3 regions of the Geodermatophilus sp. SYSU D00742 genome follow, and region 1 is predicted to be linked to each of the others. Evidence: predicted binding sites of a transcription regulator. Region 1 holds the regulator's gene; each other region holds the start of a gene.

Evidence for each region. Region 1 encodes LexA, which represses DNA repair genes until DNA is damaged. Its sites were predicted from a motif close to TCGAACANNTGTTCGA; they were not measured.
Region 2: ACI78V_RS15300 (DUF6504 family protein) is a predicted target of LexA. The motif match lies at 7,148-7,163, and genes of this name have one in related genera.
Region 3: ruvC (crossover junction endodeoxyribonuclease RuvC) is a predicted target of LexA. The motif match lies at 4,611-4,626, and genes of this name have one in related genera.

The regions. Positions count from the first base shown of each region.
Region 1 covers NZ_JBJGYJ010000004.1:140,374-150,105, forward strand. Annotated here, with positions in the region: gene ACI78V_RS04480 (TIGR03617 family F420-dependent LLM class oxidoreductase) at 1-347, opposite strand, end outside; gene ACI78V_RS04485 (hypothetical protein) at 390-536, opposite strand; gene ACI78V_RS04490 (PfkB family carbohydrate kinase) at 598-1,536, opposite strand; gene lexA (transcriptional repressor LexA) at 1,732-2,484, shown strand; gene ACI78V_RS04500 (hypothetical protein) at 2,667-3,728, opposite strand; gene ACI78V_RS04505 (phosphatase PAP2 family protein) at 3,700-4,449, opposite strand; gene hflX (GTPase HflX) at 4,576-6,066, opposite strand; gene ACI78V_RS04515 (hypothetical protein) at 6,220-6,465, shown strand; gene dapF (diaminopimelate epimerase) at 6,506-7,375, opposite strand; gene miaA (tRNA (adenosine(37)-N6)-dimethylallyltransferase MiaA) at 7,372-8,295, opposite strand; gene ACI78V_RS04530 (hypothetical protein) at 8,292-9,011, opposite strand; gene ACI78V_RS04535 (DUF349 domain-containing protein) at 9,052-9,732, shown strand, end outside.
Region 2 covers NZ_JBJGYJ010000022.1:10,949-20,680, reverse strand. Annotated here, with positions in the region: gene ACI78V_RS15340 (CDP-alcohol phosphatidyltransferase family protein) at 1-409, shown strand, start outside; gene ACI78V_RS15335 (carbohydrate kinase family protein) at 527-1,504, shown strand; gene ACI78V_RS15330 (flavin reductase family protein) at 1,612-2,262, opposite strand; gene ACI78V_RS15325 (glycosyltransferase) at 2,259-3,401, opposite strand; gene ACI78V_RS15320 (carotenoid biosynthesis protein) at 3,398-4,207, opposite strand; gene ACI78V_RS15315 (phytoene desaturase family protein) at 4,204-5,862, opposite strand; gene ACI78V_RS15310 (GNAT family N-acetyltransferase) at 5,859-6,446, opposite strand; gene ACI78V_RS15305 (YbaK/EbsC family protein) at 6,520-7,032, opposite strand; gene ACI78V_RS15300 (DUF6504 family protein) at 7,259-7,585, shown strand; gene ACI78V_RS15295 (SAV_6107 family HEPN domain-containing protein) at 7,585-8,070, shown strand; gene ACI78V_RS15290 (DNA polymerase III subunit alpha) at 8,067-9,732, shown strand, end outside.
Region 3 covers NZ_JBJGYJ010000014.1:69,172-78,903, reverse strand. Annotated here, with positions in the region: gene secF (protein translocase subunit SecF) at 1-20, opposite strand, end outside; gene secD (protein translocase subunit SecD) at 17-1,678, opposite strand; gene yajC (preprotein translocase subunit YajC) at 1,692-2,045, opposite strand; gene ruvB (Holliday junction branch migration DNA helicase RuvB) at 2,209-3,330, opposite strand; gene ruvA (Holliday junction branch migration protein RuvA) at 3,327-3,965, opposite strand; gene ruvC (crossover junction endodeoxyribonuclease RuvC) at 4,024-4,590, opposite strand; gene ACI78V_RS11920 (YebC/PmpR family DNA-binding transcriptional regulator) at 4,797-5,549, opposite strand; gene pdxT (pyridoxal 5'-phosphate synthase glutaminase subunit PdxT) at 5,546-6,205, opposite strand; gene ACI78V_RS11910 (heparan-alpha-glucosaminide N-acetyltransferase domain-containing protein) at 6,217-7,323, opposite strand; gene pdxS (pyridoxal 5'-phosphate synthase lyase subunit PdxS) at 7,358-8,290, opposite strand; gene ACI78V_RS11900 (hypothetical protein) at 8,342-8,893, opposite strand; gene ACI78V_RS11895 (glycosyltransferase family 4 protein) at 8,905-9,732, opposite strand, start outside.

The DNA.
Region 1 (9,732 bases):
GCGACGTACTCGCGCATCCGGGGCACGGGGGAACTCCACGGCATGGAGAACCGCCGCTCCACGTGGGCGCGGACCTGGGTGCCCAGCCCCAGCACGAGACGGCCGCGGGTGTAGCGCTGCAGGTCGTGCGCCGTGGCGGCCACCGTCATGGGGGAGCGGGCGAAGGCGACCGCGATCGCCGTCCCGACCTGCAGCCGGGTGGTGGCCCGGCCGGCCACCAGGAGCGGCAGGAACGGGTCGTGGTCGGTCTCGGAGGTCCAGACGCCGGCGTAGCCGCGCCGTTCCAGCTCGCGGGCGACCCCGGGGACCTCGTCGAGGTCGGCGGGCAGGGTGGCGTCGAGCAGCACGGCCCCGGAGCCTGCCGCACGGGCCGCCCCGCCCGCCAGCGCTCAGGGGGTGTCCGCACCCTCGCCGGGCAGCTCCTGGCCCTCGGCGGGCTCCTCGCTGCGCGGTGTGCGGCCGTCGGCCGTGTCCTCGCCGGGCGGGTCACCCTCGGCGCGCTCGGCGGTGCGGGGCGGGCGCTCCGGGTCGGTCATCGTCGTCCTCCTCGGTCGGCTCGGTCCGGTTCGCCGGGCCTGTGCCCGGGGGACCGGCTGCTCAACCGCGCAGCGTGGTGGCCGGCGGCAGCTCGCGGCGCAGCCGGGTGACGGCCCCTGGCCCGGGCAGTGCGCCACGGGCGCCGGGCCCCGTCGTGGACAGCGCGGCGGCGGTGACCGCGACGGCGACCGCCCTGGCCGGTGCGGCCCCCTCGGCCAGGGCCGCGCCGAGCGCGCCGCAGAAGCAGTCGCCGGCCCCGGTGGTGTCGACCGCCCGCACCGGGGGCGGGGCCTGCAGCAGGGCCGGGCCGTCCGCGGGCACCAGCAGCGCGCCGCGGGCCCCGAGGGTCACCACCACCGTGCCGGCCCCGAGCGAGCGCGCCAGCTCGGCGAGCTCGGCAGGCGTGCGGTCGGCGGGTGCCGCGCCGGACAGCGCGACCAGCTCGTGCTCGTTGGGCACCAGCACGTCCACGCGGGCCAGCAGCTGCGCCGGGAGCGGCTGGGGCGGGGCGGGGGTCAGGACGACCGTGCCGGCCGCGGCGGCCGCGGCGGCCGTCACGGTGGCCAACGGCACCTCGAGCTGGAGCAGGACCACCCGCGCCCGGCGGACGGGATCGACCTCGACGTCGGCCGGGCGGAGCTCGGCGTTGGCGCCCGGGACGACGACGATCAGGTTCTCGCCGCTGCCCTCCTCGACCGGGATCGTCGCGCTGCCGGTGGGTGCCTGCGGTGTCCGGAGCACGTGCCCGACGTCGACGCCGACCCCGGTGAGCGCCGCCAGCTGCCGCTCCCCGGGCGGGGGGGGGGGGGGGGGGGGGCCGCGGGCGCCCCCCCGGCCCCGCCCCCCCCCCCCGCCCCCCCCCCCGCCCCCCCCCCCCCCCGGCCCCCGCTTCACCCGGGACTCGTCGGGCACGGGGACCGCCCGGAGTCGGGGCCGCCACGGCACCTGCACCGCGTCGTCGAAGTCCAGCACCGCTCGCTGCACGCCTGCCACGACCACTCCTCCCGCCGATCACCGAGACCGTCGAACAACTGTTCGAACCGGACGTCTGTGCGTTGTCTACCGGATGGCTCCGACGAAAGCCACACCGACCCGGGGCCACTTCGAACACGTGTTTGATCGTGCGCCTCCGGCGCGCTACCGTCGGCCCGAAGGACGAGACGCGCTGCTTGGGCAGGCGACGAGGAGGCGACGGTGGCGGAGAAGAGCGGTACGTCGGGGCGCCGCCGGCGGACGGCGGTCCCGGCGGCGACCACCGAGACGGCGGCCGTGCGCACGTTCCCCGACCGGGGTGAGGCCGGCGATGGCCTCACCCAGCGTCAGCGGCGCGTGCTCGAGGTCATCCGCGACTCGATCGAGCGCCGGGGCTACCCGCCCTCGGTGCGCGAGATCGGCGAGGCCGTCGGCCTCTCCTCGGCGTCCTCGGTCGCCCACCAGCTGACCGTGCTGCAGAAGAAGGGCTGGCTCCGGCGCGACCCGAACCGGCCCCGCGCACTCGACGTGCGCCTCCCGGGGGACGCCACCGGCGAGCCGGTGCAGCCGGCGGCGGTGGCGGGTCCCGAGGAGACCCCGGCCCCGACCTACGTGCCCCTCGTCGGCCGCATCGCCGCGGGTGGCCCGGTCCTGGCCGAGCAGGCCGTCGAGGACGTCTTCCCCCTGCCGCGCGAGCTGGTCGGCGAGGGCACGCTGTTCATGCTCAAGGTCGCCGGCGACTCGATGGTGGAGGCCGCGATCTGCGACGGTGACTGGGTCGTCGTGCGCCAGCAGCCGACCGCCGAGAACGGCGAGATCGTCGCCGCGATGCTCGACGGCGAGGCCACGGTGAAGACCTACAAGCGCCGCGACGGGCACGTGTGGCTGCTGCCGCACAACCCGGCGTACGAGCCCATCCCCGGCGACGAGGCCACCATCCTGGGGCGCGTCGTCACGGTGCTGCGCCGGGTCTGAGGTCCGGCCGGATCGGTCCGCCGGGGTCCGCCGCCCCGGCGGACCGTCTGCGCGTCCCCGCGCCCTCCCACGGCCCCGCCCCACGTCCGGGCGCCGCGCGCGGCCGAGCCCGTGGCCTCCTGTCCGACGGGCCCCTTGACCTGCCCGGTCCACCCCCGTCCCGGCCGGGCCACGTCGGCCGATCAGGTGCGGCGGCGCAGCTTCCCGCCCACCCACACGAGGGCCGTGGCGATCACGGCGGCGACCACCGCGGTCGGCACGAGCGGGATCCCCCCGTCGGAGGCGGTCAGCAGGCCGGGCAGCCCGTCGTCCGCCGACGCGGGCGCCGCAGCACCCGCGCCGACAGGCGCCTCCGGGATCGGGACGACGGTCACGTCGCTCGGCACACCCTCGCCCGCCACGACGACCCCGTTGCCGTCCGCGGTGAAGCTGATCGCCTCGCCCTGCGGTGCGTCCGGCAGCGCCAGCCGCACCGGCTCCGCCGCGAACGCCCCTGCGACGTCAGAACCCGACAGCGGCCACACGTAGGCGTCGGTGTACGTCCGCAGCGCCAGCCGGCTCCCGTCGGCCGACACCGCTCCCCCGGTCACCATGAGCTGACCGGCTCGTCCCACCGGACCACCGGTGGTGCCGGTGAGCGTGAACTCCACCCCACCCACCTCGGTGAGGGCCACCGTCCCCGACTCCACCAGCGCGGTCACCGGCCGGTAGACCGCGCTGGCGCCGAGCACCTCCTTGGAGACGAGGTAGGGGGTGCCGTCGGGCGCCAGCAGCAGGGCCTCGACGTCCCGCGGGCCGTCGGGGTAGGTGAGCCGGTGGACCGCGGTGCTGCCGTCGGGCCGCAGCGCGATCAGCGCGACCGTCTCCCGGGTGCCCTGGTTGTCCCCCGTGTCGGCCAGCCACACCGTCCCGTCGGCACCGACGGCGAGGTCCTCGGGGTCGTAGGGGTCCATCGGCGCGCTGCGTACGGTGAGCACCTGGCACGTGGCGTCCAGCACGAAGACGTCGAGCTGCTGGCCGCCGTCGTTGATCGCGAGCATCCGGTCGCCGACCACGACGAGCCCGGACAGCTCCGGCAGGCGGGGATCGGTGATCTGGCACTGCGTCGTCGGAGCGGGCGGCGCGGAGTCCTCGGCGGACGCCGGCGGAGCGGCTGCGAGGACGAGCGTCATCGCGAGGGCCGCGCCCGCGCCGAGACGTCGCCCTGCGGCGCCGCTACGCGGATGGCCGGCCAGCTCGGGCACCGACCCAGCGTGACAGCACGACTGCGTCCAGCGCGTGAACCACGCCCAACAGCAGGATGCCGACCGCCGCGCCGACGACGGCGTCGGTGACCCAGTGGAAGTCCAGCGAGACCATCGCGACCCCGGTCGCCACGGGCCCCGCCACGCTCAGCAGCCGGAAGGTCCGCTGCACGGCGGGCGCGAGCCGGAACTCGACCGCCTGCCAGCGGGCCACCCCCCACATGAGGACGGCGTTGGCCACGTGCCCCGAGGGGTAGGAGGCGCCGTCCCGGTGGAAGAACGACCCCGGGTAGGCCGGTGCGGTCCGGCCCGTCCCGTACTTGAACCCGTAGACGACGACGGTCAGCAGCGCGAGGGCGACGAGTACGCGCAGCAGCGGGACGACGCTGCGCCGTCGCCACACGAGGTGGGCGACGAGGCCGGCCAGGACGATGAGGATGAAGCCGCGACCGCCGAGCTGGGTGACGGCCCAGACCGGCCAGTAGGCGGCGGAGTCCTTGAGGCCCCAGGCGCTGACCACCTCGGAGACCCGCAGGTCCATCCGCTCCAGCACGCCCCGGCTGAGCAGGTCGACGGTGACCCCGACGGTGACCAGCAGGGCGAGGGAGAGCAGCCACCACGACGGGCGGCCGGCGGTGACGACCCGCTGGTACGGCACGGACCGGGCGTCGTCCGCGGGCCGCTGCCCACCGGTACGCCGCTGCACCGCGCCGCTGGTCACACGGCTCACGGTACCGGCCCGTGACGTGCCCGTGACCTCGCCCGACCGGGCCAGGCGTGCCGCGCAGCGCCACCGGGGCGCGCGCGTGGCACCGGCCGGGCGACCGGTGCCACGCGGCAGCGCCGGTCAGACCACCGGCGCGGCAAACTCCTCGAGGGCGGCGGCGAGTGCGCCGTCCACGCGGGCGGTGAGGCGGGTCCCCCCGGCCTCGTGCAGCTCGCTGAGCACCTCGCCGTCCCGGTGGACCCGGGCGACGAGGTCCCCGCGGCCGTACGGGACGAGCACGTCGACCTCGACGTCGGGGTGCGGCAGCCGGGCCGCGATGATCTCGCGGAGCTGCTCCATCCCCTCGCCGGTGCGCGCCGACACCCAGACCGCGCCCGGCAGCGCCCGCCGCAGGGTCAGGACGTCGTCCTCGGTCATGGCGTCGACCTTGTTCACCACGATGAGCTCGGGCACCGCGGCCGCGTCGATCTCACCGAGGACCACGTGGACGGCGTCGATCTGGCCCAGCGGGTCGGGGTCGGAGCCGTCGACGACGTGCAGCAGCAGGTCGGCGGCGGCCACCTCCTCCAGGGTCGACCGGAACGCGTCGACCAGCTGGTGCGGCAGGTGCCGCACGAAGCCCACGGTGTCGGTGAGCGTGTACTCGCGGCCGTCGGGCGACTGCGCCCGGCGCACCGTCGGGTCCAGGGTGGCGAACAGCGCGTTCTCCACGAGCACGCCGGCACCGGTGAGCCGGTTGAGCAGGCTGGACTTGCCGGCGTTGGTGTACCCGGCGATCGCCACGCTGGGGACGGCGTTGCGCCCCCGGCTGGACCGCTGCGTGGCCCGCGCGGTCGCCATACCGGCGATCTCGCGACGCAGCTTGCTCACCCGCGCGCGGATCCGCCGCCGATCGGTCTCGATCTTGGTCTCACCGGGACCGCGGGTACCGATGCCGCCACCGCCGGCGACGCGGCCACCGGCCTGCCGGGACAGCGACTCACCCCAGCCGCGCAGGCGCGGCAGCATGTACTGCATCTGTGCGAGCTCGACCTGCGCCTTGCCCTCCCGGCTGGAGGCGTGCTGGGCGAAGATGTCGAGGATCAGGGCGGTCCGGTCGACCACCTTGACCTTGAGGATCTTCTCCAGCTGGTTGAGCTGGCCCGGCGTCAGCTCGCCGTCGCAGATCACCGTGTCGGCGCCGGTCGAGGCGACGATGTCGCGGATCTCCGCGGCCTTGCCCGAGCCGACGTAGGTGCCGGCATCCGGCTTGTCGCGCCGCTGGCTCACCGCCTCCAGGACCTCCGACCCCGCCGTCTCGGCCAGCGCGGCGAGCTCGGCGAGGGACCGGTCGGCGTCGGCCTGCGTCCCCTCGGTCCAGACACCGACCAGCACGACGCGCTCCAGGCGCAGCCGGCGGTACTCGACCTCGGTGACGTCGGCGAGCTCGGTGGACAGTCCCGCGACCCGGCGCAGCGCACCACGCGCCTCGAGTTCGTAGGAGCCGGTCGTGTCGTCCGGCTCGTCCCACTGACCGGCGGGTGCGGGACGGGTCGCCTCGTCGACCGGGGCGGCCCGCACGGCGCGCTCCCCGTCATCGTCGAGAACGGCGCGGTTCTGTGCTGTCGTCATCGTCTCCAGCGTGGCACGGCCCGGCAGAGTGGGCACCTGAGTTGTCATCGCCCGGTACAACACCGGGACCGCCGGGGACCATCCCGCGCCGGTCAGGCGTGGCCGGGGCCTCGCCGGGTAGGGGCGGACGACGACACCCCGAGGAGGTCAGAGATGAGCGAGAGCGGCAGCAGCAGCCTGGGCGCCAACGAGGAGATCGACGACCCGGGCCGCGACCCCCAGGGCCTCAACCCACCGCGCAACCCGCTGTCCGGTGGTCTCGGCAGCACGACCGGCGGGCCCGACCAGGACAGTGGCCGCGGCGAACCGAAGGGCAGCCCGGGCATCGCCGGGCAGTCGATGATGCCGGAGTCCCCGGAGGAGACGGAGAACACCGGCGAGGGGAGCGCCCGGGGCTGAGTCACGACCGGCGAGCACCCGGCGGGTGGGCCCTGGGCCCTCAGCCCCGGAGCCACTCCCGCGTGAGGGAGCCCGCGGCCACCACGACGGCGGGGCCGCTGAGCACCGTCGTCCGCTCGTCCACCCGCACCGAGAGGCGGCCACCCGGGACGTCCACCGTGACCGTCCCGGTGGCCGCGCCGGCGTCCTCGAGGGCGGCCCAGGCGGCGGCGCAGGCGCCGGTGCCGCACGAGCGCGTCTCCCCCACCCCGCGCTCGGACACCCGCAGCCGGATGTGCGCACCGGGCTCCAGCACGTCCACGAACTCGACGTTGACGCCCTCGGGGAACAGTTCCGCGTCGACCGACGGCGCCGCCGTGAGGTCGAGGGTGTCGACGTCGACGTCGGTCAGGCAGGCCAGGTGCGGGTTGCCCATCGACACCGCCCGGCCGGGGAACGCCGCGCCGTCGAGCACCGCCTCGCCGTGTCCGAAGGGCCGGGCCGGGCCCATGTCGACCCAGTACCCGCCGTCCGGCGCGGCGCCCACCCGACGTGGGCCGCCGCGGGTGCCCACCCACACGCCGCCGGCACAGGCGGCCCGGTCCACCAACCCCTCGGTGACCAGCACGTGCAGGAACAACCGGATCCCGTTGCCGCACATCTCGGCGTGCGAGCCGTCGGCGTTGCGGTGGTCCATGAACCACTCGCACCGGCCGAGGGCCTCCCCCAGCACGGCGGGGGCGTCGGGGACGTGCGCGCTGCGGACGACGCGCAGCACGCCGTCACCCCCCGGCCCGGCGCGGCGCTCGCAGAGCCGGCGGACCATCGCCACGTCCAGCCGGTCCTCCGGCCAGACGGTGCCGTCGGGGTCGGGCAGGACGACGAAGTCGTTCTCCGTGCCGTGGCCGATGAGCACCCGGTCTGCGTTCACCCGTCGATCGTAGGTGCGCCGATCAGCGCCTCCGCCGCGTCGGCCAGGTCGGGCCGGGCGGCGTCGAGCCAGTTCGTGGCCGCGTCCCGGCGGAACCACGAGCGCTGTCGCCGGACGAAGCGGCGGGTCGTGCTCACCGTGCGCTCGCGCGCCTCCTCCGCGGTCAGCACCCCGTCGAGCTGGGCCAGCACCTGCGCGTAGCCGAGCGCACGCGACGCCGTCGGCGCCTGCCGCAGTCCGTCGGCGGCCAGCGCCTCCACCTCCGCGACGAAGCCGGCGGCCCACATGCGGTCGACCCGCCCGGCGATCCGCTGGTCGAGCTCGGCCGGGTCCCGGTCGAGGCCCACCACGACCGCCGGGTAGTGCGGCCGCGGCTCGGGCAGGGTGGCCCGGAACGGGCCACCGGTGAGCTCCACGACCTCCAGCGCCCGCACGATCCGCCGTCCGTTGCCCGGCAGCACCGCGGCGGCCGCGGCCGGGTCGACGGCGGCGAGGCGGGCGTGCAGCGCCGGAGCGCCCACCTCGGCCAGCTCCGCCTCCAGCCGGGCCCGCACCGCGGGGTCGGTACCCGGGAGGTCCAGGTCGTCGAGGACGGCGCGCACGTACAGCCCGGAGCCGCCGACGAGCAGCGGCACCGTGCCGGCGGCGCGGAGCCGGTCGATCTCGGCGCGGGCCCGCCGGCGGTACTCGGCCACCGACGCCGCCTCCCGGACGTGCCACAGGTCGAGCAGGTGGTGCGGCACCCCTGCCCGCTCCTCCGGGGAGGGCTTGGCCGTGCCGATGTCCATGCCGCGGTAGAGCTGCATCGAGTCGGCGTTGACCACCTCGCCGCCGAGCCGCTGCGCGAGTGCGACGGCCAGGGCCGTCTTGCCGGTCGCGGTCGGCCCGACGACGGCGACCACCGGCGGCGGCGACGTCACGCCGCGACCCAGTCGGCCACCAGGTAGCCGACCCCGAACGGCGCCTCGTGCAGGTGCAGCCGTGCACGGACCTCCCGGCCGGCGAGCACCGCCCCGACCGCCCGCCACGTGGGCACACCGGCGGCCAGCAGCCGCTCCCCCTCCACGGCGTCCAGCGCGGCGAGCGCGCCGGCGTCCCCGGCGGCCAGCGCCGCGGCCACGGCGTCGTCGAACGGGGCGGCGGCCTGGTCGAGGTAGCCGGGCGCCTTGACCGTGCGCCGCGCCGAGCCGTCGCCCATCGCGAGCAGGCCCACCCGGCCCGGCAGGCCGGCGAGGACGTCGGCGAGGTCGCCGGGGCCCACCCCGAGCCGCTGGCCGGAGTACCCGGCCCGGTCCAGCAGCCAGGCCCCGACCGTGTGCGCGAGCGGCGTGCGCCGGCCCCTGGGCTGCACCGGCCCGGCGAAGGGCACCTCCAGGTCGACGCCGAACCCGCGCAGGTCGCCGCCGTCGCCGGGACCGAACCTCCCGTCGGCCCCGTCGCCGACCACCACGACCACCTCGGGACGACACGCGAGCACCGCCTCCAGGGCCTCGGCGCACGCGTTCCGCAGCGCCGCGGTGTCCGCCGCGGCGCGTCCGGCGACCGCCGGGAGCAGCAGTGGCGGGCACGGGCAGAAGGCCGCCGACACCGCTGCGCCCGGCCCCCGGGTGCGCGGCCCGGCCGCGGAGATGCTCACCGCAGCAGTGTCGCGGATGCGGCGTGGGACACTGCGGTGCGTGTCGAGCACGGAGAACGCCGCAAGCACCTCGCCGCAGGTCCCCACGCCGGAGACGTCCGGGTCGGAGGCGGTCACCCCCGAGGCGGGGACGGCGGCCGCGCCCTCCCCCGGTGACGCCGCGCTGGCCGATCCGACAGCCGGGTCCCCCGAGGCCACCGACCAGCCGGACCTCGTGCCGCCGGAGGCCACCACCCCCGAGGTGGTCGCGCCCATGCCGGACGCCCCGGCCGAGGCCACCACCCCCGAGGTGGTCGCGCCCACGCCGGACACCCCGGTCGAGGCCACCACCCAGGCGTCCGCCCCGGAGCAGCCGACCGCACCGGCGTCGGACCCCAGCCGGTGGGGCCGGGTCGACGAGGACGGCACGGTCTACGTGCGCACCCCCGACGGCGAGCGGGCCGTGGGCTCGTGGCAGGCCGGGAATCCGACCGAGGGCCTGGCCCACTACGCCCGCCGCTACGACGACCTCGCCACCGAGGTGTCGCTGCTGGAGGCGCGGCTGAGGGCGCACACCGGCAACCCGAGCGAGATCAAGGCGAAGGCGCAGGCTCTGGCCGACTCCATCCCGACCGCCACCGCCGTCGGCGACCTCGACGGGCTGGCGGCCCGCGCCCGCGCGATGGTCGAGACCGCCGACTCCGCGGCGGCCGAGTCCCGCGCGGAGAAGGCCGCGGCCCGC
Region 2 (9,732 bases), on a different contig from region 1:
GGACTCCCTCGACGGTGCGCTGGCCATCGCGACCGGCCGGGCCTCCCGCCGCGGGTTCGTCCTCGACTCCGCGGTCGACCGGCTCAGCGAGGCCGCCTTCGCCGCCGCGCTGTGGGCCGCCGGGGCGCCCGGCTGGCTGGCCGCGGCCTACGGCGGCCTGTGCTGGCTGCCCGACTACCTGCGCGCCCGGGCCGGGCAGGCCGGGGTCACCGAGACCGGCGCCGTCTCGGTCTGGGAGAGACCGACGCGCGTGGCGATGACCGGCTTCACCCTCGGCGGGGCCGGTGTGCTGTCCGGCCCGGGCCTCGCGGCGGAGGTGGTGACGACCGGCGCCGCCGTGGGGTGCCTGCTCGGCGTCGTCGGCGTCGCCCAGCTCGGGGTGGGGCTGCGCCGGGCGCTGGCCGACTGACTCGGCTCGGCAGCGACCGGGGGCGCCTCTAGGCTGGTCGCGGCCCGGCACCCCCGCCGTCCAGCTCGACCCGACACCGCGCGGGCCGTCTCAGCGACCGTCCCCGAGGGAGCCCCCGTGCCCGTCGTCGTCACCGGATCCATCGCCACCGACCACCTCATGACCTTCCCCGGGAAGTTCACCGAGCAGTTCGTCGAGGGGCAGATGGAGAACGTCTCGCTCTCCTTCCTCGTCGACGACCTGGTGCAGCACCGGGGCGGCGCGGGCGCGAACATGGCCTACGGGCTGGGCCTGCTGGGGCTGGCGCCGGTGCTGGTCGGCGCGGTGGGCAGCGACTTCGCCGACTACGAGGCGTGGCTGTCGCGGCACGGCGTCGACACCGGCAGCGTGCACTGGTCGGAGCTCAAGCACACCGCGCGGTTCGTGTGCACCACCGACGCGGTGAACAACCAGATCGCCTCGTTCTACTCGGGCGCGATGAGCGAGGCCGCGTCCATCGAACTGGCGCCGGTCGCCCGCCGGGTGGGTGAGCCCGACCTCGTCGTCGTCGGGCCCAACGACCCCACCGCGATGGTGCGGCACACCCAGGAGTGCCGGGACCGCGGCTACCGCTTCGCCGCCGACCCCAGCCAGCAGCTGGCCTGGGCCGACGGTGCCATGATCCGCGAGCTGGTGGACGGCGCCGACCTGCTGTTCACCAACGAGTACGAGGCGGCGCTGCTGCTGCAGAAGACCGGCTGGAGCGACGCCGAGGTGCTCGACCGGGTCGGCACCTGGGTCACCACCCGGGCGTCGGCCGGCGTGCGGGTGCGGCAGGCCGGGGCCGAGCCGATCTCGGTCATCGCCGTCCCGGAGACCAAGCCGGTGGAGCCGACCGGCGGCGGCGACGCCCTGCGGGCGGGGTTCATCGCCGGGCGGATGTGGGGCCTGGGCTTCGAGCGGGCCGCGCAGCTCGGGTCGGCCGTGGCCACCGAGGCCGTCGAGGTCGTCGGCACGCAGGAGTACGAGCTGCACAAGACGCCGTTCCTGGAGCGGTTCGCCGCCGCGTTCGGCGCCGACGCCGCCGACGAGGTCGCCCCCCACCTGCCGGGCTGAACCCGGTCGCGTCCGGGCCCGGGAGCACCTCCTGCGCACCGCACGGGCTCTCGCGGCCCCGGACGGCACCACCTGTGCGCCGGACGGGGGCCGGGTGCGGGGTGCTGCTACTCCTCGCGGAGCTGGGCGCCGATGGAGGGGTCGTCGTTCCAGCGGCGGTAGGAGATGCGCCGGATCTCCTTGACCTCGCCGATCGTCGTCCACTCGTTGCCCCCGAGGCGGGCCAGCGGCTGCAGCTCCTCGATCCGGGGCCGGCCGTCGCGGACCGCGCGTTCCCACACGCTGATCACCTCGACCCGGCCGAAGACGACGGTGCTGTCACCCAGCCGCAGCGTCGAGTGCAGCGTGCACTCCACCGCGACCGGGGACCCGGCCACCCGCGGCACCGACACCCGTTCGCCCGGCTCGAGCCGCACGCCGCACTCGTCGGCCTCGCTCACCCCGCGCGGGAAGTCCGTGCCCGTGGCGTTGACCTGCTCGAACAGCCACTCCGGGGTCAGGCTGACGGTGAACTCACCCGTGGCCTCGACGTTGCGCAGCGAGTCCTTGCGCCCGACGGAGGTGAACTGCACGACCGGCGGGTCGACGCAGGCCACGGTGTAGAAGGAGTGCGGCGCCAGGTTCACCACCCCCTCGGCCGACCGGCTGGTCACCCAGGCGATCGGGCGGGGCACGACGACCGAGTTCAGCACCCGGTAGAAGGCGCCGCTGTCCATGGTCGCCGGGTCGAACTGCACGCGGGTGGTCGGACCGGTCACCGGGCCATCGTCTCCCGCACCGCCCCGGTGGCGCCGACCGGGCGGCCGCGCCAGGACAGCGAACCCCGGCGCCGTCCGGCCAGCGAGCCGGCCAGCAGGACGTCGAACAGCAGCACCGACAGCGGGTGGGCGAGGGAGTCCGGCCACACCCGCGTGCCGGTGACCGCCGCCGACACCGCCCGCCCGGCGACCCCGGCCGCGTAGCCGGCCAGCCCGGCCCGGGAGCCCCGCAGGGCGGCGAGCGCGGGGAGCACCTCTACCGCGGTCAGCCCGGCGGCGACCGCGGCGCTCGCCACCGGCGACCCGCCGACCGAGGCCCACAGCGACTTGGCGTACCCCGCGCGCAGCTCCGGCCAGCCCGAGTACATCCGGCACGCGGCCAACCGCGACCCGTCGGCCGGCGCCGCCCGGCCCCCGGCCCGCTTCACCGCCCGCGCCAGGGCGACGTCCTCGATCACCTCCCCGCGCACCGCGCCGTGCCCGCCGGCGGCGGCGTAGCCGGCCCGCGTGAGCACGAGGAATTGCCCGTTGGCCGCGGTCAGCGACGGTCGGGGGGAGCGCTCGGCCAGCCGCAGGGGCAGGGTGGTCATCCACAGCCAGGGGCCGAGGGGCTGCACCAGCCGCTCGGCGAGCGTTCCGGTGACCGGCCGGGGCCAGGGGGAGACCAGGGCCAGGCAGTGCCGGTCGAGCAGCGCCACCGCCCCGGCCACGGCGTCCGGGAAGAGCCGGACGTCGGCGTCGACGAACACCAGCACGCCGTCGTCGGTGCCGTGGTCCTCCGCGGCCGCGCCGACGGCGCAGGCGTGCGGCTTGCCCAGCCAGCCCACCGGCGGCTCCGGCGCGGTCACCAGCCGCACCCGCGGGTCGGTCACGGCGCGGACCACCGCCGCGGTGCCGTCGGTGGAGCCGTCGTCGACGACCACCACACGCAGGTCCGGCACCCCCTGCTGCGCGAGGACCGCCGCCAGGCAGCCGCCGACCTGCGCCTCCTCGTCGCGCACCGGCAGCACGACCGTCACCGGCCGGCGCACCGGCGGCGGGTGCCCCGGGGGACGGCGCAGCAACGCGGCGTTGACCGCGGCGTGCAGCGCACCGGCGACGGCCACGCCGGACAGGACCGGCAGCAGGCGCCCGCTCACCGGCTCGGGGTCCGCCGGGTCTGGACGGCCAGCGCCACGAGGACGGGGACGGCGAGGACGACGCCCCACGCCGCCGAACCCGGCAGGCCCAGCCAGCCGGCGTGCGCCAGCGCCCCGCCCAGCGTCATCCAGCCCAGGGCCAGCAGCGGGGCGCCGTCACCGACGCGGGCGGGCGTGGCCGCGGTGCGGGCGACGAGCACGTCGAGCAGCGTCATGAGCACCAGCCCGGCCAGGAGCCAGCCGGCCAGGTTGGTCAGCGGCACCGTGTCGATGCCGGGGAGGGACGGCTGCGGGTGCGCCCACGTCCAGTAGCCGGCCTGCACCATCTGCGGGTCGAGCACGACGTCCCAGGCGGCGAAGACCGCCGCGGCGACGGCGACGCGCGCCGGCCGGCGCCGGGACGGACGCAGGCCACGGGTCAGCCGGGCGCCGAGCAGCCAGCTCGGCCAGGCCATCATCAGCCAGGCCAGCGGCACCAGGAACGGGACGCCGAACAGCGTGGGACCCAGGTCGTCGCTGTAGGTGTACTGCCCGTACGGGACGCCGGTGGCCAGCCCCACGGCCTCGAAGGCCACCGCCGTCGCCGCGGTGACCAGCAGGACGCCGACGCCGGTGCGCGCGCCCCGGCCGAGCCCGGCGTGACCGACCGACAGGGCGGCGCCGAGCAGCACGATGGTCCAGCTGACGGTGTTCCGGACCTCACCGGCGGTGAGCGGGTAGGAGATCGCGACCAGCACCAGCAGCCCGGCCAGCGCCCAGGGCACGACGTCGGCGGCGCGGCGCGACCGCGGCACGGCGAGGGTCACCGCCGGCTCCGCACCCGGCGGGCCAGCCGGCCGGCCGCCTCGCGGGCCCGCTGCGGCAGCCGCCGGTCGCCGAGCACGACGCGGGCCGCCGTCCTGCCCGAGTTGCCCGACACGCCGCCGCCGGGGTGGGTCGAGGCGCCGGCCAGGTAGAGGCCGGGCAGCCCGGGCACCCGGTAGCCGGACAGGGCCGGGGTGGGCCGGAAGGCGAACATGCTGGCCAGGCCCATCTCCACGTGCATGACGTTGCCACGCAGGAGGGACAGTTCCCGCTCCAGCAGCACCGGCGTCTGGACGTACAGTCGCTGTACCGAAGCGGCGAAGCCGGGAGCGTAGCGGTCGACGGCCGCGACCAGACGCTGCGCCTCGGTGTCGGCGAGGGCGTCCCAGTCCGCGCCGTCGGCCGGCTCGTACGGGTACCACTGGCCCCAGACGGTGACCACGTGCTGCCCGGGTGGGGCGAGGGTGTCGTCGGTGGCCGAGAAGCACATCGCCAGCGGCACCGGCTCCCGCGGCAGCCGGCCGGCCCGCCAGTCGCCGTGGGCGGCGGCCAGCTGCGCGCGGTCGGTGCACAGCAGCTGCAGCCCGCCCTGGGCCAGCTCCTCGGGCACGCCCGGGTAGACCGGCGGGGAGTCGGTGAGGGCGCGCAGCACCAGGCCGAAGCCGTTGCCCAGCGGCGGGGCGGCGTCGGCCAGGGCCGGCGGGGCGTGCTCGCCGGCCAGGTCGCGGGTCGCCAGCACGTGGCAGGCGGCGACGACCACCGGCGCGGCGATCCGCCGTCCCGACCTCGTCTGCACACCGGCCACCCGGCCGTCGTCGACGAGCAGCCGGGCGGCGCCGTCGCCGAGGGTCACCCGCCCGCCGTCGGCCTCCAGCCGGCGGCGCAGGGCGGCGGTCAGGCCCCCGGAGCCGCCGACGGGGTGCCCGGGCGGGACGTCGTGCAGCAGCGTCGCCCAGGCGACCATCGCCGCGGTGCCCGGCTCGGACGTCGGTGGCCCCGACTGCGCGCCGAACCAGGCCAGGGCCGCCTTGAGCCGCTCACTGGTGAACCAGCGGTCCAGCAGCGCGTCGCCGGACCCGAGGAAGTCGACGGCGAGGTCCCCGCCGGGGGTGCGCGGCCGGCCCTCGGCCGGGGCGCCGAGCGGCCAGAACGAGCGCAGCAGCCCGGCGGCGTCCGGCCGCCGGCCGAACGAGGCGACCACGGCCCGGCTGCGGGGCGCCCACACCTCGACGAAGCGCCGGTAGGCGGCGGCGTCGGCGGCGCCGCAGGCGGCCTCGATCGAGGCGCAGGTGGCGTCCAGGTCGACGGAGAAGACGAGTGGCCGGCCGTCGGGACCGGGGGCGCCGGGGGAGGGCGCGGGGGCGAAGCCCCAGGGGTCGCAGTCCAGGTAGCGCAGGCCGTGCGCGACCAGGTCGAGCTCCTCGACGATGCCGCTCTGCCGGATGATCACGTGCGCGCTGGAGCCGCGGTCGACACGGACGCCGGGCCACCGCTCGACGGTGGAGACCGCGCCGCCCAGCACCTCGTCGGACTCGACCACCTCCACGGCCAGCCCGGCGCGGGCCAGGTAGCAGGCCGCGACCAGCCCGTTGTGCCCGGCGCCGACGACGACGGCGTCAGTGGTGACGTCGGCGGTGGCGGTGGCCTCGGCCCTCACGCGCGGTCGGACCGGGGGGCCGGCGGCCGCAGCGGCAGACGGGCGCCGAGGATCGCGAAGGGCCGTGAGTCACCGGGGAAGTGGTGGTTGCGGGCGAGGTCGACGAAGCCGTCGGCGTGGTACAGCCGGAAGGCCTTGGTGTCGTTGTCCGGGGTCGACAGCAGCGCCGCCGGGTACGGCAGGTCGGCCACCAGCGCGTGCAGGAGCTGTCGGCCCAGCCCGCGGCTCTGGTGGTCGGGGTGCACGTGCAGCTCGCAGACCTCGAAGGCGCCCGGCAGCCAGCGCTTCGCCGTCCGCCGGTCCAGCGCCGCGCGCACCTGGTCGTGCCACCACTGCCCGGGGGCCACGAGGTAGCCGTAGCCGAACCCGACCAGTTGCTCGCCCTCCGGTGTCTGGACGAAGGCCCCCACGGCCCGGAAGCCGGGGCGCTCGGTGTGCTGGATCGCGTAGCCGTAGCGGCCGGCGACGACCGACGGTGAGTAGCCCATGGCCGCGCCGTAGATCGCCAGGGCGTCGTGCATGTGCTCGCGCAGCCAGGTGGTGGGCAGCTCGGTGACCCGCGCGGCCGGGGTCGTGCCGGTCACGGTGCCTCCCCGTCGGCGCCGGGCGCCCCCGTGCCGGTGGGCGCCCCGCCCGTGCGGGACCGCACGTGCCCGGTCACGAGGACACCACCCCCACCGGGGTGAGGGGGCCGGTGCCGACCTCGGCTGCGGTGCCACAGGTCAACCGGAGCAGCTCCTCGTAGGTGGTGGGGAAGACCGCGTGCGGGTGCCCCGCCGCGACCCACACCCGCTCGTGGCGGGCCAGTTCGATGTCGACCAGCGTGCCGATGGGCTCGGGGTGGCCGATCGGGGCCACGCCGCCGATGGGCTGGCCGGTGTGCCGGCGGACGAAGTCGGGGGAGCCCGGCCGCATGCGGGGGACCCCGAGCAGCGCGGCCACCTGGGGGACGTCGACCCGGTGCGCGCCGCTGGTGAGCACGAGCAGCGGCACGCCGTCGACGTCGAAGACCAGGCTGTTGGCGATCGCACCGACGGGGACGCCGAGCTGTGCGGCGGCCGCGGCGGCGGTGCGGGCGCTCTCGGGCAGCTCGAGCACCTGCCCGGCCGCACCGGAGTCGGCCAGGAGCCGGGCGATGGCGGCCACCCGTGGGTGCTCGGGTCGGCTCATGGGGCCGATCCTGCCATCGGCCCGGGCGGCCCGCCGCCGCGCGCGGCGCGGGGTCCGCCCATTCCTGCGCGTCCCGCTTGACGCCGTCGGCAGGGTCCGGTCTACTCGACGTCGTTCGAACACGCGTTCGAACGACGTGCCGGCCTCCCACCGCTCCCGGGTCCTTCCCCACCCGGAGCGGTGGACCGGGGCCGGCCGGTCGGCGCAGAGCGGTGGGGAGTCTGTCATGAGCCGGGTGCTGGGTGGGGTCGGCGGTCGGGTCGGCGAGGAGGTGCAGGTCGAGCGGGGGCCGCTCGGTCCGGCACAGTTCTGGCGCGGGCAGTCGCGGTACGTCGTGGGCGAGCTGCTCGACTCGTGGGTGGAGACGGCGCCGTGGTGGCAGCGCGACGCCGCGGTGGCCGGTGGCGCCTCGGCCGAGCTGGTCGCCACCCGTGAGGTGTGGCGGCTGGAGGCGGTCCGGGCCGGCCGGTCACGGATGAGCTTCGCCGGCGTCTTCGACCTGACCTGGGAGCCGACGGTCAACCGGTGGTCGCTCGTGCGGGTGCACGACTGATGGGCGCCGCCCACGTCATGGCCGACCAGCTGCCCCTGCCCCCGCCGCTGCCCGCTGCGGCCGTCCAGCTGCTCGACCAGGCCTCCCGGGCGCTGGACGAGGCGGCGGCGAGCTCCGACCCCCGGCAGCGTTACGCCACCGCCCACCTCGGCGCCCTCCGCGCCGCCGCGGCGGTGCTGGCCGCCCGCACCCGTCCGGAGGGCGGCCGCCGCCGTCCGCGCAGCGCCTGGGTGCTGCTCGGCCAGGTCGCCCCGGAACTGGGGGAGTGGGCCACCTTCTTCGCCGCCGGCGCCGCCAAGCGGGCCGCTGCCGAAGCCGGGCTGTCCCGGGCGGTCACCGAGCGCGAGGCCGACGACCTCGTCCGCGACGTCCGCGCCTTCCTCGCCGTGGTCGAGAACAGCCTGGGGGACACCCCGGTGGCCGAGTCGCCCCGGCGGGCGCGCCCCCGGGTGGTCGGCGGCTCCGAGCACCGCCGCCGGAGGTGAGTGCCGACCCCTTCGTCCACCTCCACGTCGCCTCGGGCTACTCCATGCAGTACGGGGCCAACCACCCGGCCGACCTGGTGAACCGGGCCGCCGAGCACGGCATGCGTGCCCTGGCGCTGACCGACCGCGACGGTCTCTACGGTGCGGTGAAGTTCGCCCTCGCCTGCCGGGCGGCCGACGTGCGCCCGGTCTTCGGGGTGGACCTGGCCGTGGTCCCGGCGGTCGACTCGACCGTCCCGCCGGCCCTGGCGCCGGTCCTCGGGGAGGGACACTCACCGGGGCTGACCCGCGCGCGCCGGCCGGGTGCACCTGCCGTGCCGGCCGGCGCGGGCCGCCGCGTGCCGGCCCGCGGCGGGGCCAGCGTCGACCCGCGGCTGCCCCGGGTCACCTTCCTCGCCAGGGACGGCGCCGGCTGGCGCTCGCTGTGCCGGCTCACCAGCGCCACCCACCTGCGCGGTACGCGCGGCGAGCCGGTGAGCTCGCTGGCGCTGGCCGCCGAGCACGCCGCGGGGCTGGTCGCGCTGCTGGGTCCCGACTCGCCGGTGGGGCGGGCGCTGGCGGCCGGCCGGGCCGACGTCGCCGCCGCGCGGCTGGCGGCCTGGCGCGCGGTCTTCGGCGCCGGGTCCCTGGTGCTGGAGGTCGTGCACCACCGCGGCCGGGGCGACCGTTCCCGCGCCCGGGCGCTGATGCGCTTCGCCGCCGCCGAGGGGGTGCCGGTGGTGCTGACCAACGCGGTCCGCTACGTCGACGCCCTCGACGCGCCCACCGCCGACGTCCTCGACGCCGCGCGGCGGCTGGTCCCGCTCGACACCCGGCACGTCGACCGGCGCACCGCCGAGGGCTACCTGAAGTCGGGCAAGGAGATGGCCGAGGTCGCCGAGGACCTCGTCGGCCCCGACCGCGACGCGGTGCTGCGGTTGCTGGAGCGCACCGCCCGGCTGGCCGAGCAGTGCGCCGTCGACGTCCGGGCCGACCTCGGCATCGGCACCGTCCGCTACCCCGAGCTCGACGTGGTCACCACCCCGGCCGAGCAGGGGATGAGCCCGTCCCAGGTGCTGCGCGCCCGCTGCGAGGCCGGGCTGGGCCGGCGCGGGATGGCCCTGACCGAACGGGTGCGGGTGCGGTTGGAGGAGGAGCTGGGGGTCATCGACGCCCTCGGCTACCCGTCCTACTTCCTCACCGTCGCCGACGTGGTCGACCTCATCTCGAGCTTGAGGGTCCGCGCGGCGGCGCGTGGGTCCGGCGCCGGCAGCCTGGTCACCTACCTGCTCGGCATCTCCGACGTCGACCCGATCCGCTACGGCCTGCTGATGGAGCGCTTCCTCTCCCCGCTGCGCCACCAGCTGCCCGACATCGACATCGACGTGGAGTCCGCGCGCCGGATGGAGGTCTACGACGCGGTCATCGACCGCTTCGGCGCCCACCGGGTCAGCTGCATCTCGATGATGGACACCTACCGGGTGCGGCACGCCATCCGCGACGTCGGTGCCGCGCTGGGCCTGCCGCCGGCGGAGATCGACGCCGTCGCCAAGGCCTTCCCGCACATCCGGGCCAACCAGGTGCACGCCGCGCTCAAGGACCTCCCGGAGCTGCAGGCCAGCCGGCTGGGGTCGCGACGGTCCGGCGGCAGCGGTGGTCTGGACCTGCTGTTCGACCTCGTCG
Region 3 (9,732 bases), on a different contig from region 1:
CGGCCGTCGCGGCCGGTCATGAGTCGCTCCTGTCCTGCGCGGTGGCGCGCGCCCCGCTGGTGGCGCCGACCAGCTGCCGGTCGGCGACGGGCCGGCGCCCGGCCGGTCGCCCGGGTCGGTCGAGGTTGCTGCCCAGGCCCGAGAAGCGGCTGGTGCCGAAGCCCTTGAAGCGGGCGAGCACCGCCATCAACGGGTGGGTGAAGAGGAAGACGACGACGAGGTCGAGCACCGTGGACATGCCCAGGGTGAACGCGAAGCCCTTCACGTCGCCGATCGCCAGCACGTAGAGGATCGCCGCGGCCAGGAAGCTGACCGCGTCGGCCGACAGGATCGTCCGGCGGGCCCGCACCCAGGCACGGGGCACCGCCGAGCGCAGGGTGCGGCCGTCCCGGATCTCGTCCTTGAGGCGTTCGAAGTAGACGACGAACGAGTCCGCCGTGATGCCGATCGACACGATGAACCCGGCGATGCCGGCGAGGCTCAGCGTGAACCCGATCTGCCGGCCCAGCAGGACCAGCACGCCGTACACGACCACCGCCGACAGCACGAGGCTGGCGATCATGACCAGGCCCAGCAGGCGGTAGTAGGCCAGCGCGTAGACGAAGACCAGCGCGATGCCGATGGCGCCGGCGATGAGGCCGGCCCGCAGCTGCTCGGCACCCAGCTCGGTGGAGATCGACTGCGCGGTCGCCTGGTCGAAGGTCAGCGGCAGCGCGCCGTAGCGCAGCTGGTTGGCCAGCTGCTCGGCGCCGGCCTGGTCGAACTGGCCGGTGATCGTGGTCTGGCCGTTGATCGCGCCCTGGATGGTGGGAGCGGAGACGACCCGGCCGTCGAGGGTGAAGGCGACGTTCTTGCCGACGTTGGCCGCGGTGTACGTCGCCCAGGTCTCCTGGCCGGTCGCGTTGAAGTCCAGCAGCACGACCCACTCGCCGGTGGTCGCCTGGGTGCCCGCGCTGGCGTCGACGATGTCGGTGCCCTCGAGGATGGCCGGGCCCAGGACGTACTTGGTGGTGCCGTCCTCCGAGCAGGCGGCGACATGGTCCTCGGACCGGTCGACCGAGCCGGTCGGCTCGCCCTCGCAGGTCAGGGTGGCGTACGCCGCCTGCGCCTGCTCCAGGGTCACCGGGGGCGCGTCCGGGTCCAGCGCGGGGTCGTCCACGGCGTCGCCCGGGGCGGCGTCGGTCGGCGTGGCGGCGTCCGTGGGGGTCGCCGCGTCGGTGGGCTGGGCGGCGTCGGTGGGCTGGGCGGCGTCGGTGGGCTGCGCGGCGTCGGTGGGCTGCGCACCCTCCTCGGGCACGACGACGGGCTCCGGGCCGGCCAGGACGGGGCGGAACCGCAGCTGGGCGGTCTGGCCGAGTTCGCGGGCCTGGTCGCCGTCGTCGCCGGGGACGGAGATGACGATGTTCGCGTCGCCCTCGGTGACGACCTCGGCCTCGGCGACACCGAGGCCGTTGACCCGCTGCTCGATGATCTGGCGGGCCAGCTCGAGGTCCTCGGGGTCGGGCGCCTGGCCGTCGGGGGTCCGCGCGGTCAGCGTGACCGTCGTCCCGCCGCGCAGGTCCAGCCCGAGCTGGGGGGTGCGGGTGTCGCCGGTGAAGAAGACGAGGCCGTAGAGGACGGCCACGATCAGCAGGAAGGCGCCGAAGTAGTTCCGCGCGGGGAGCTGGCGTTGGGCCACGGGGCGCTCCGGCCTACTGGACGCGGCCGGTCGGGCCGCCGTCGGCCGGGCCGGTCGTGTCGTCCCCGGGCAGGGCGGGGTCGTCGGTGGCGACCGGGCCCGCGACGGCCGGCTTGCGCACCTCGAGGACGGCCTGCCGGGCGAAGGTGACCACGACCCCCGGCGCGATCTCCAGGTCCACGGTGGTGTTCCCGAGGGCGACGACCGTGCCGTGCAGACCGGCGGTGGTCATCACCGGCGTGCCCGGGGTCAGCGACTCCTGCATCGCCTGGGCCTGGGCCTGCATCCGCTTGCGCTGCCGGGCCGGCAGGACGATGAGCAGGACGAAGGCCAGGGCCAGGAGGACGAGCGGGAAGTACTGCTCCACGACTGATGTGCCTCTCTACCGCGCGGTGCTCGCGCGGTGGGTGCGGTCCGGGACGGGACCGCTCGGGTGCGTCGGCTGCGGGGCACGCAGACGGCCGGGCACGGCGACCGGGCGGGACGCGCGCGGCCGCGGCCGGACGGGTTGCGCGCCAGCGTCCCGCAGTCTAGGCGTCGAAGAGGGTCTCTGACGACGATCCCGGGGCCGGTGGGTCTGCTGTGACCCGCCCGAGGGGGATGCCGCCGCGCGGAACCGGCTGGCCCAGGTGCTGCCAGGCGGCCTCGGTGGCCACCCGGCCACGCGGCGTGCGGGCCAGCAGCCCGGCGCGGACGAGGAACGGCTCGCACACCTCCTCGACGGTGTGCGGCTCCTCCCCCACGGCGACCGCGAGGGTGGCGACGCCGACCGGACCGCCGCCGAAACGCATGACCAGCGCCTCGAGGACGGCGCGGTCGAGGCGGTCCAGACCCAGGTGGTCGACGTCGTAGAGGGCGAGGGCGGCCTGGGCGACCTCGCGGGTCACCCGGCCGTCGGCACGGACCTCCGCGTAGTCGCGCACCCGGCGCAGCAGGCGGTTGGCGATCCGGGGCGTCCCGCGGGATCGGCCGGCGATCTCGGCCGACCCCTCCGGCGTGAGCTCCACGCCGAGCAGCGCGGCACTGCGGGCCAGCACCTGCTGCAGCTCGGCCGGCTCGTAGAACTCCATCTGCCCGACGAAACCGAACCGGTCGCGCAGCGGGCCGGTGAGCAGCCCCGCGCGCGTGGTGGCCCCGACCAGGGTGAACGGGTTGATCTCCAGCGGGATGGCGGTCGCGCCCGGCCCCTTGCCCACGACGACGTCGACCCGGAAGTCCTCCATCGCCATGTACAGCAGCTCCTCGGCCGGGCGGGCGATGCGGTGGATCTCGTCGATGAACAGCACGTCGCCGGGCGCCAGGTTGGACAGCATGGCGGCGAGGTCCCCGGAGCGCTCGATCGCCGGACCGCTGGTGATCTTCACCGACGTGCCGAGCTCCGAGCCGATGATCAGCGCGAGGCTGGTCTTCCCCAGCCCGGGCGGGCCGGACAGCAGCACGTGGTCCGGCGGCCGGCCGCGCCGCTTCGCGCCCTCCAGGACGAGGTCGAGCTGGCGGGCCACCTTCGGCTGGCCGATGAAGTCGGCCAGGGAGTGCGGCCGCAGCGCGGACTCGACGACCCGCTCGTCGTCACCGGCCTCGGCCGTCACCGGGTCGTACCGCGCGGCGCCGGCCTCGGCCGCGGACAGCTGCCGGTCGAACGGTGAGCTCATGACCGGCCCAGCATCCGCAGCGCCTGGCGCAGCAGGACGGCGACCTCCACCGACCCGGTCGCGACGACCTGCTCATCGGCGATCGGCGCGAGCGCGGCGACGGCGCCGTCGGCCTCCCTGCTCGTCCAGCCCAGGCCGACGAGGGCGGAGGCGAGCTGGTCCCGCCACGGCGCGACGGGGGTGACCGGGGGCAGCCCCGCGGTCGCCGGCCCGTCCAGCTGGGTGTCGGTCGTGGTGGCCCCCAGCCGGTCGCGGAGCTCGAGGATCAGCCGCTCGGCGCCCTTCTTGCCGATGCCGGGCACCTGCATGAGCGCCTTGACGTCGGCCATGGAGACCGCCCGGCGCACCTCGCGCGGCGGGTGGATCGCCAGCACCGCCTGCGCCAGCCGCGGACCCACGCCGTTGGCGGTCTGCAGCAGCTCGAACAGCTGGCGCTCGTCGTCGTCGGCGAAGCCGTACAGGGTCAGGGAGTCCTCCCGGACGACCAGGCTGGTCGACAGCCGGGCGCTCTCCCCCACCTGCAGGCGCGCGATCGTGCCGGGCGTGCACTGCACCGCCAGCCCGACGCCGCCGACCTCCACCACGGCGCCGTCGGGCGAGACCGCCGCGACCCGGCCGCTCACACTCGCGATCACCGTGTCCCTCCCGTCGTGCCCTGCTGCGCCGTCCGTCGCCGGACGCTCCCCCGGCACGTCACCGCGACACGCCCGTCCACCGCGGCAGCGTGGTGGAGCGCACCGGGGCACCGATGCCCCCGGCCAGCGCCGCCACCCGCAGCCGCTGCTGCGCCGGCCCACGCCAGACGTGGCACACCGCCAGCGCCAGCGCGTCGGCGGCGTCGGCGGGCTTCGGCGCGGACGCCAGCCCGAGCACGCGGGTGACCATGAGGGTGACCTGCTCCTTGTCGGCGCGGCCGCTGCCGGAGATGGCCGCCTTGACCTCGCTGGGGGTGTGCCAGGCGACCGGCCGGTCGGCCTGCGCCGCGGCCAGCGCGGCGACCCCGGCCGCCTGCGCGGTGCCCGTGGCGGTGCCCTTGTTGTTCTGCGTGAAGACCCGCTCGATGGCCACGACGTCGGGCCGGTGCTCGCGCAGCAGCCCGGTCACCGCGGTGTGCAGCTCGAGCAGCCGCAGCTCCAGGTCCAGCTCGGCCGCGGTGCGGACCACGCCCACGCCGACCGCCACCGGCCGCGCGCCGGGCCGCCCGTCGACCACGCCCCACCCGCACCGGGTGAGGCCCGGGTCGATCCCGAGCACCCGCATGGAGGCCCTCCCGCCGTCAGCCGAACTGGTGTTCGACCCACGCTAACCGCCCCCACCGACGGGAGGCCAGGCAACACGCGGTCGGTCGACGCCGGTGCGCCCGCCCGGTGGGGAGGTCTCGCCCGTCGACGGCCCGGGCGGCAGCCGCTGCCCGGGCCCGCCCCGCCCGGAGCGGGGCGGGTACCGACGGGCGGGTCCGCGAGTCCTCAGCCGACCTTCTCGAGGACCTCGTCGGACACGTCGTAGTTCGCGTACACGTTCTGCACGTCGTCGCAGTCCTCGAGGGCGTCGATGAGGCGGAAGACCTTCCCGGCCGCCTCCTCGTCGAGCTCCACGGTCACGCTGGGCACGAAGCCGGCCTCGGCGGAGTCGTAGTCGATACCGGCGTCCTGCAGCGCGCTGCGCACGGCGACGAGGTCGGCGGGCTCGCAGACGACCTCGAAGGAGTCGCCCTGGTCCCGGACCTCCTCGGCGCCCGCGTCGAGCACGGCCATGAGCACGGTGTCCTCGTCGACGGTGTCGGTCCTGGGCACCACGACCACGCCCTTGCGGGAGAAGAGGTAGGCGACCGAGCCGGGGTCCGCCATCGAGCCCCCGTTGCGGGTCATGGCGGTGCGCACCTCCATGGCCGACCGGTTCTTGTTGTCGGTGAGGCACTCGACCAGGACGGCGACACCACCGGCGGCGTAGCCCTCGTAGGTGATGCCCTGGTAGTCGACGCCGCCGGCCTCCAGGCCCGCCCCGCGCTTGACCGCGCGGTCGATGTTGTCGTTGGGCACCGAGCTCTTCTTCGCCTTCTGGATGGCGTCGTAGAGGGTCGGGTTGCCCGCGGGGTCACCGCCGCCGGTGCGCGCGGCCACCTCGATGTTCTTGATCAGCTTGGCGAAGAGCTTGCCGCGCTTGGCGTCGATGCCGGCCTTCTTGTGCTTCGTCGTCGCCCACTTGGAGTGGCCGCTCACGGGTGTCCCCTCTCGTCCCCGGCTGACGCGCCGGCCCTCTGGGCCAGGTGACGGCGGACGATGTCGACGAACAGCGCGTGCACCCGGCGGTCCCCGGTCAGTTCGGGGTGGAAGCTGGTGGCCACCAGGTCGCCCTGGCGGACGGCGACGATCCTACCGTCGGCCTCGCCGCCCACGACCCGCCCGAGCACCTGCACCCCCGGCCCGGCCTCCTCGACCCACGGCGCCCGGATGAACACCGCGTGCACCGGCCCCCCGGCCAGGCCCTCGAGGGCGACCTCGGACTCGAAGGAGTCCACCTGCCGGCCGAACGCGTTGCGGCGGACGGTGACGTCGAGCCCGCCGACGGTCACCTGGTCGGGCGGAGCGGCCCGCAGCCGGTCGGCGAGCAGGATCATCCCGGCGCAGGAGCCGTAGGCGGGCAGCCCGCCGGCGATCGCGGCGCGCAGCGGCTGCAGCAGGCCGAACCGGTCGGCCAGCTTGCCGATCGTCGTCGACTCGCCGCCGGGGAGCACGATGCCGTCGACCCCGGCGAGCTCCTCCGGACGCCGCACCGTGACCGCGGTCGCGCCCAGAGCGCGCGCGGCGGCCAGGTGCTCACGGACGTCGCCCTGCAGGGCCAGCACGCCGATGACGGGAGCGCGGGTGTCGGGCACGACGCACCAGGCTACGGCCCGGCCACCCGGGTCGAGCTCCAGGTGAGCAGCCGCTCCAGGGGCCCCTGTCCCAGCCGCAGGCGCCAGACCGAGGTCACCACCAGGGCGGTGAGGGTGAAGCGGACCCACACGTCCCAGCCCGGCTGGGTCGGGAGGTCGAGCAGCCAGATGGCCACGATCTGCGCCGTGTAGACCGACAGCGCCATCGACCCGACAGCGGCGACCGGCCAGGTGGGCCACGGGAGGACGTCGGCCAGGACCAGGCACAGGCCGATGGCCGCGACCGCCACCCCGGCCGAGCCGATCAGCTCGAACGGCGTCCCGCTGTGCGGCTCGGCCCCGGCGAACCACGCGGCGTCCCACGTGCCGTCCCGGCCGAACCCCTGCGCCATCCCGGTGAGGGGGCGGCCCGGTCCGACCCGGGCGGTGCTCAGCCACCCGCCGAGGTACCCCACCGCGGCCGCGACGGCACCGCCGGCCACCAGCGAGGCCCGCACCCGCGGGGAGCGGAGGTCGCTGCGGCCGACCGCGAGGCCCACGAGCACGAAGGACCACCAGATCAGCGCCGGGTAGGTGCCGGTGACGGTCAGGGAGGCGAACGCCGACCGCGACCGGTCCTGGGCCGTCACCCACTGGCCGATCTCGAGCACGAGGAACGGCCCGGCCACCGCGACGACCCCGGCCAGCAGCAGCAGCCACCGGCGGGACCACCGCAGGAACGGCAGCGCCAGCACGAAGAGCACCGCGTAGACGCCGAGGATGATCGCCACGAACGTGCCGAGCACCTCGAGGACACCGCCGATGGCGAACACCCAGGCCGCCCGCACGAGGATGCGGGACCGCGCCCGGGCGAGCTCCCGGCCCGAGGCCGGGGTGGCGCCGCCGGAGAGCAGCGCGATCGACACCCCGGCCAGGGTGGCGAAGAGGATCGACGACCGGCCCTCCACGACGGGGGCCCACGAGTCCGGCGTCCAGCCCAGGTCGCCCCGGGGACCCAGGTGGGCCCCGAACATCCCGAGGACGGCGAGCCCGCGTGCGACGTCCAGGCCGGCGATGCGACCCGGCACCGGGCGTTCCCCGGTGGGCCGGTCGGCGACGCGCGTGGACTGCAGGGTCACGCGGGCCCCTCGCCGGCGCTGGTCGCCCCGGCGCTCACCAGCCGCGGGTGGCGTACCGCTCGCCCTCGGGCAGCGTGGCGACGTTGATCCCGACCATGGCCTCGCCCAGGCCGCGGGAGACCTTGGCGATCACGGCGGGGTCGTCGAAGAAGGTGGTGGCCTGCACGATGGCCGCGGCCCGCTGCGCCGGGTCGCCGGACTTGAAGATGCCCGAGCCGACGAACACGCCCTCGGCGCCCAGCTGCATCATCATCGCGGCGTCCGCCGGGGTGGCGATGCCGCCTGCGGTGAACAGCACGACCGGCAGCTTGCCGAGCCGGGCCACCTCGGTGACGAGGTCGTACGGCGCGCGCAGCTCCTTGGCGGCGACGAACAGCTCGGTCTCGTCGAGGGTGCCCAGCCGGCGGATGCCGGCCCGGATGGCCCGCATGTGCCGCACCGCCTCGACGACGTTGCCGGTGCCGGCCTCGCCCTTGGAACGGACCATGGCCGCGCCCTCGGCGATCCGCCGCAGCGCCTCGCCGAGTTCCGTGGCGCCGCAGACGAAGGGCACGGTGAACTCGCTCTTGGCGATGTGGTGGGCCTCGTCGGCCGGGGTGAGCACCTCGGACTCGTCGATGTAGTCCACCCCGAGGCTCTGCAGGACCTGCGCCTCGACGAAGTGACCGATGCGCGCCTTGGCCATCACCGGGATGGAGACCGCGTCGATGATCCCGGCGATCATGTCCGGGTCGCTCATGCGGGCGATGCCGCCCTGGGCGCGGATGTCGGCGGGCACCCGCTCCAGCGCCATGACGGCGACCGCTCCGGCGTCCTCGGCGATCCTCGCCTGCTCGGGGGTGACGACGTCCATGATCACGCCGCCCTTGAGCTGCTCGGCCATGCCGCGCTTGACGGCCTCGGTGCCGGTGCCGGTGCCGGCCTCGGGGCCCGGGGTACGGGGATGGGTTGCGCTGTGCTCTGCCACGGTTGCTGCCTCGGAACTCGACGGGGGTGTGCGGCAGGGATGCTACGGCCCTCAGGGCCGTGGTCGCCCGGCCCCGGAGGCGCTGCTGGTGACCTCGCGCAGACCGTCCTCGATGTCGAAGAAGCGCGGCAGCGGGCGGGAGGCGTGCAGCCGCAGCAACCCGGTGAGCCGGCGGGTGCGCAGCAGGTGGGTGTCGCGCACCGCGTCGTTGTAGAACCGCCGGGCCAGGCCGATCCGGGTGGCGGTGCCCTCCAGGTCCGCGCGCAGGGCGGCGGGCACGCCGGGCAGGTCGGCCGGCAGGTCGCGCAGCTCGCGGCCCAGGGCGTTCTCGGCCAGCTCCCGGTCACCGGCGGGGACCGACCGCGCCTCGGCGGCCGCCGCGGCGAGCCGGGCGGCACGGTCCTCCCCCACCGCGGCGGCGTGGTCGCGGGCCAGCTCCGCGGCGAGCCCGGCCCGCCGCCGCAGCTGGGTGTCCAGGGCGGTCCAGGCGCGGTCGGCGCGCGCCTCCAGGCGGCGCAGCCGCGTCAGCGTCCAGCCCGCCCAGGCCGCCAGGAGCACGACCACCGCTGCCAGCGCGCACAGCAGCCAGACGTCGGGGGTCACGGCGGGGAAGGTTATCGCTGGACCCACCGGCGCAGGGCGGTCCGCAGCGGGGCGCCGGCGGTGTCGTCGCCCTCATCCGCCACCGCGGGCAGCGCGGCCAGCTCGTCGTCGTCGTCCGACGCGGTCACCTCGCCCGCGCCCGGGAGGACGACGGTCTCGTAGACGGCGAGGATCCGGCGGGCCACCACCGACCAGTCGTAGCCCGCGGCCGCCCGCGATGCGGTGGCCGACAGCCGGGACCGCCGCGCCGGGTCGGCCAGCAGGTCGGACAGGGCCGTGGCCAGCTCGCGGGCGTCACCGCGGCGCACCAGCACCCCGGCCGCGCCGTCCTCGAGCACCGCGGCGAAGGCGTCCAGGTCGCTGGCGACGATCGGCGCCCCGGCGGCCATGGCCTCGATGAGGATGATCCCGAAGGACTCCCCCAGCAGGTTCGGCGCGCAGTACACGTCGACCGACCGCAGGAAGGCGCCCTTCTCCTCCTCGCTGAGGACGCCCAGCAGCGAGACGTGCGGGCGCAGGTCGTCGCCGAGCAGCTCGCGGACGTCGTCGGGATCACCCCGGCCGGCGATCAGCAGCTGCGCCCCCGGGTGCCGCCGGACGACGGTGCGCATCGCCTCCAGCAGCACCGGGAGGCCCTTGCGGGGCTCGTCGTACCGGCCGAGGAAGCCGATCGTCGGCCCGTCGACGCCGCGGGTGTGCCCCGGCAGGCACGGGCCGGTGGCGAAGGCGCCGACGTGGACCCCGTTGGGGATGATCACCGCGTCCCCGCCCAGGTGCTCGACCTGCACCCGCCGGGCGAAGTCGGAGACGGCGATCCGCCCGCTGATCCGCTCCAGCCA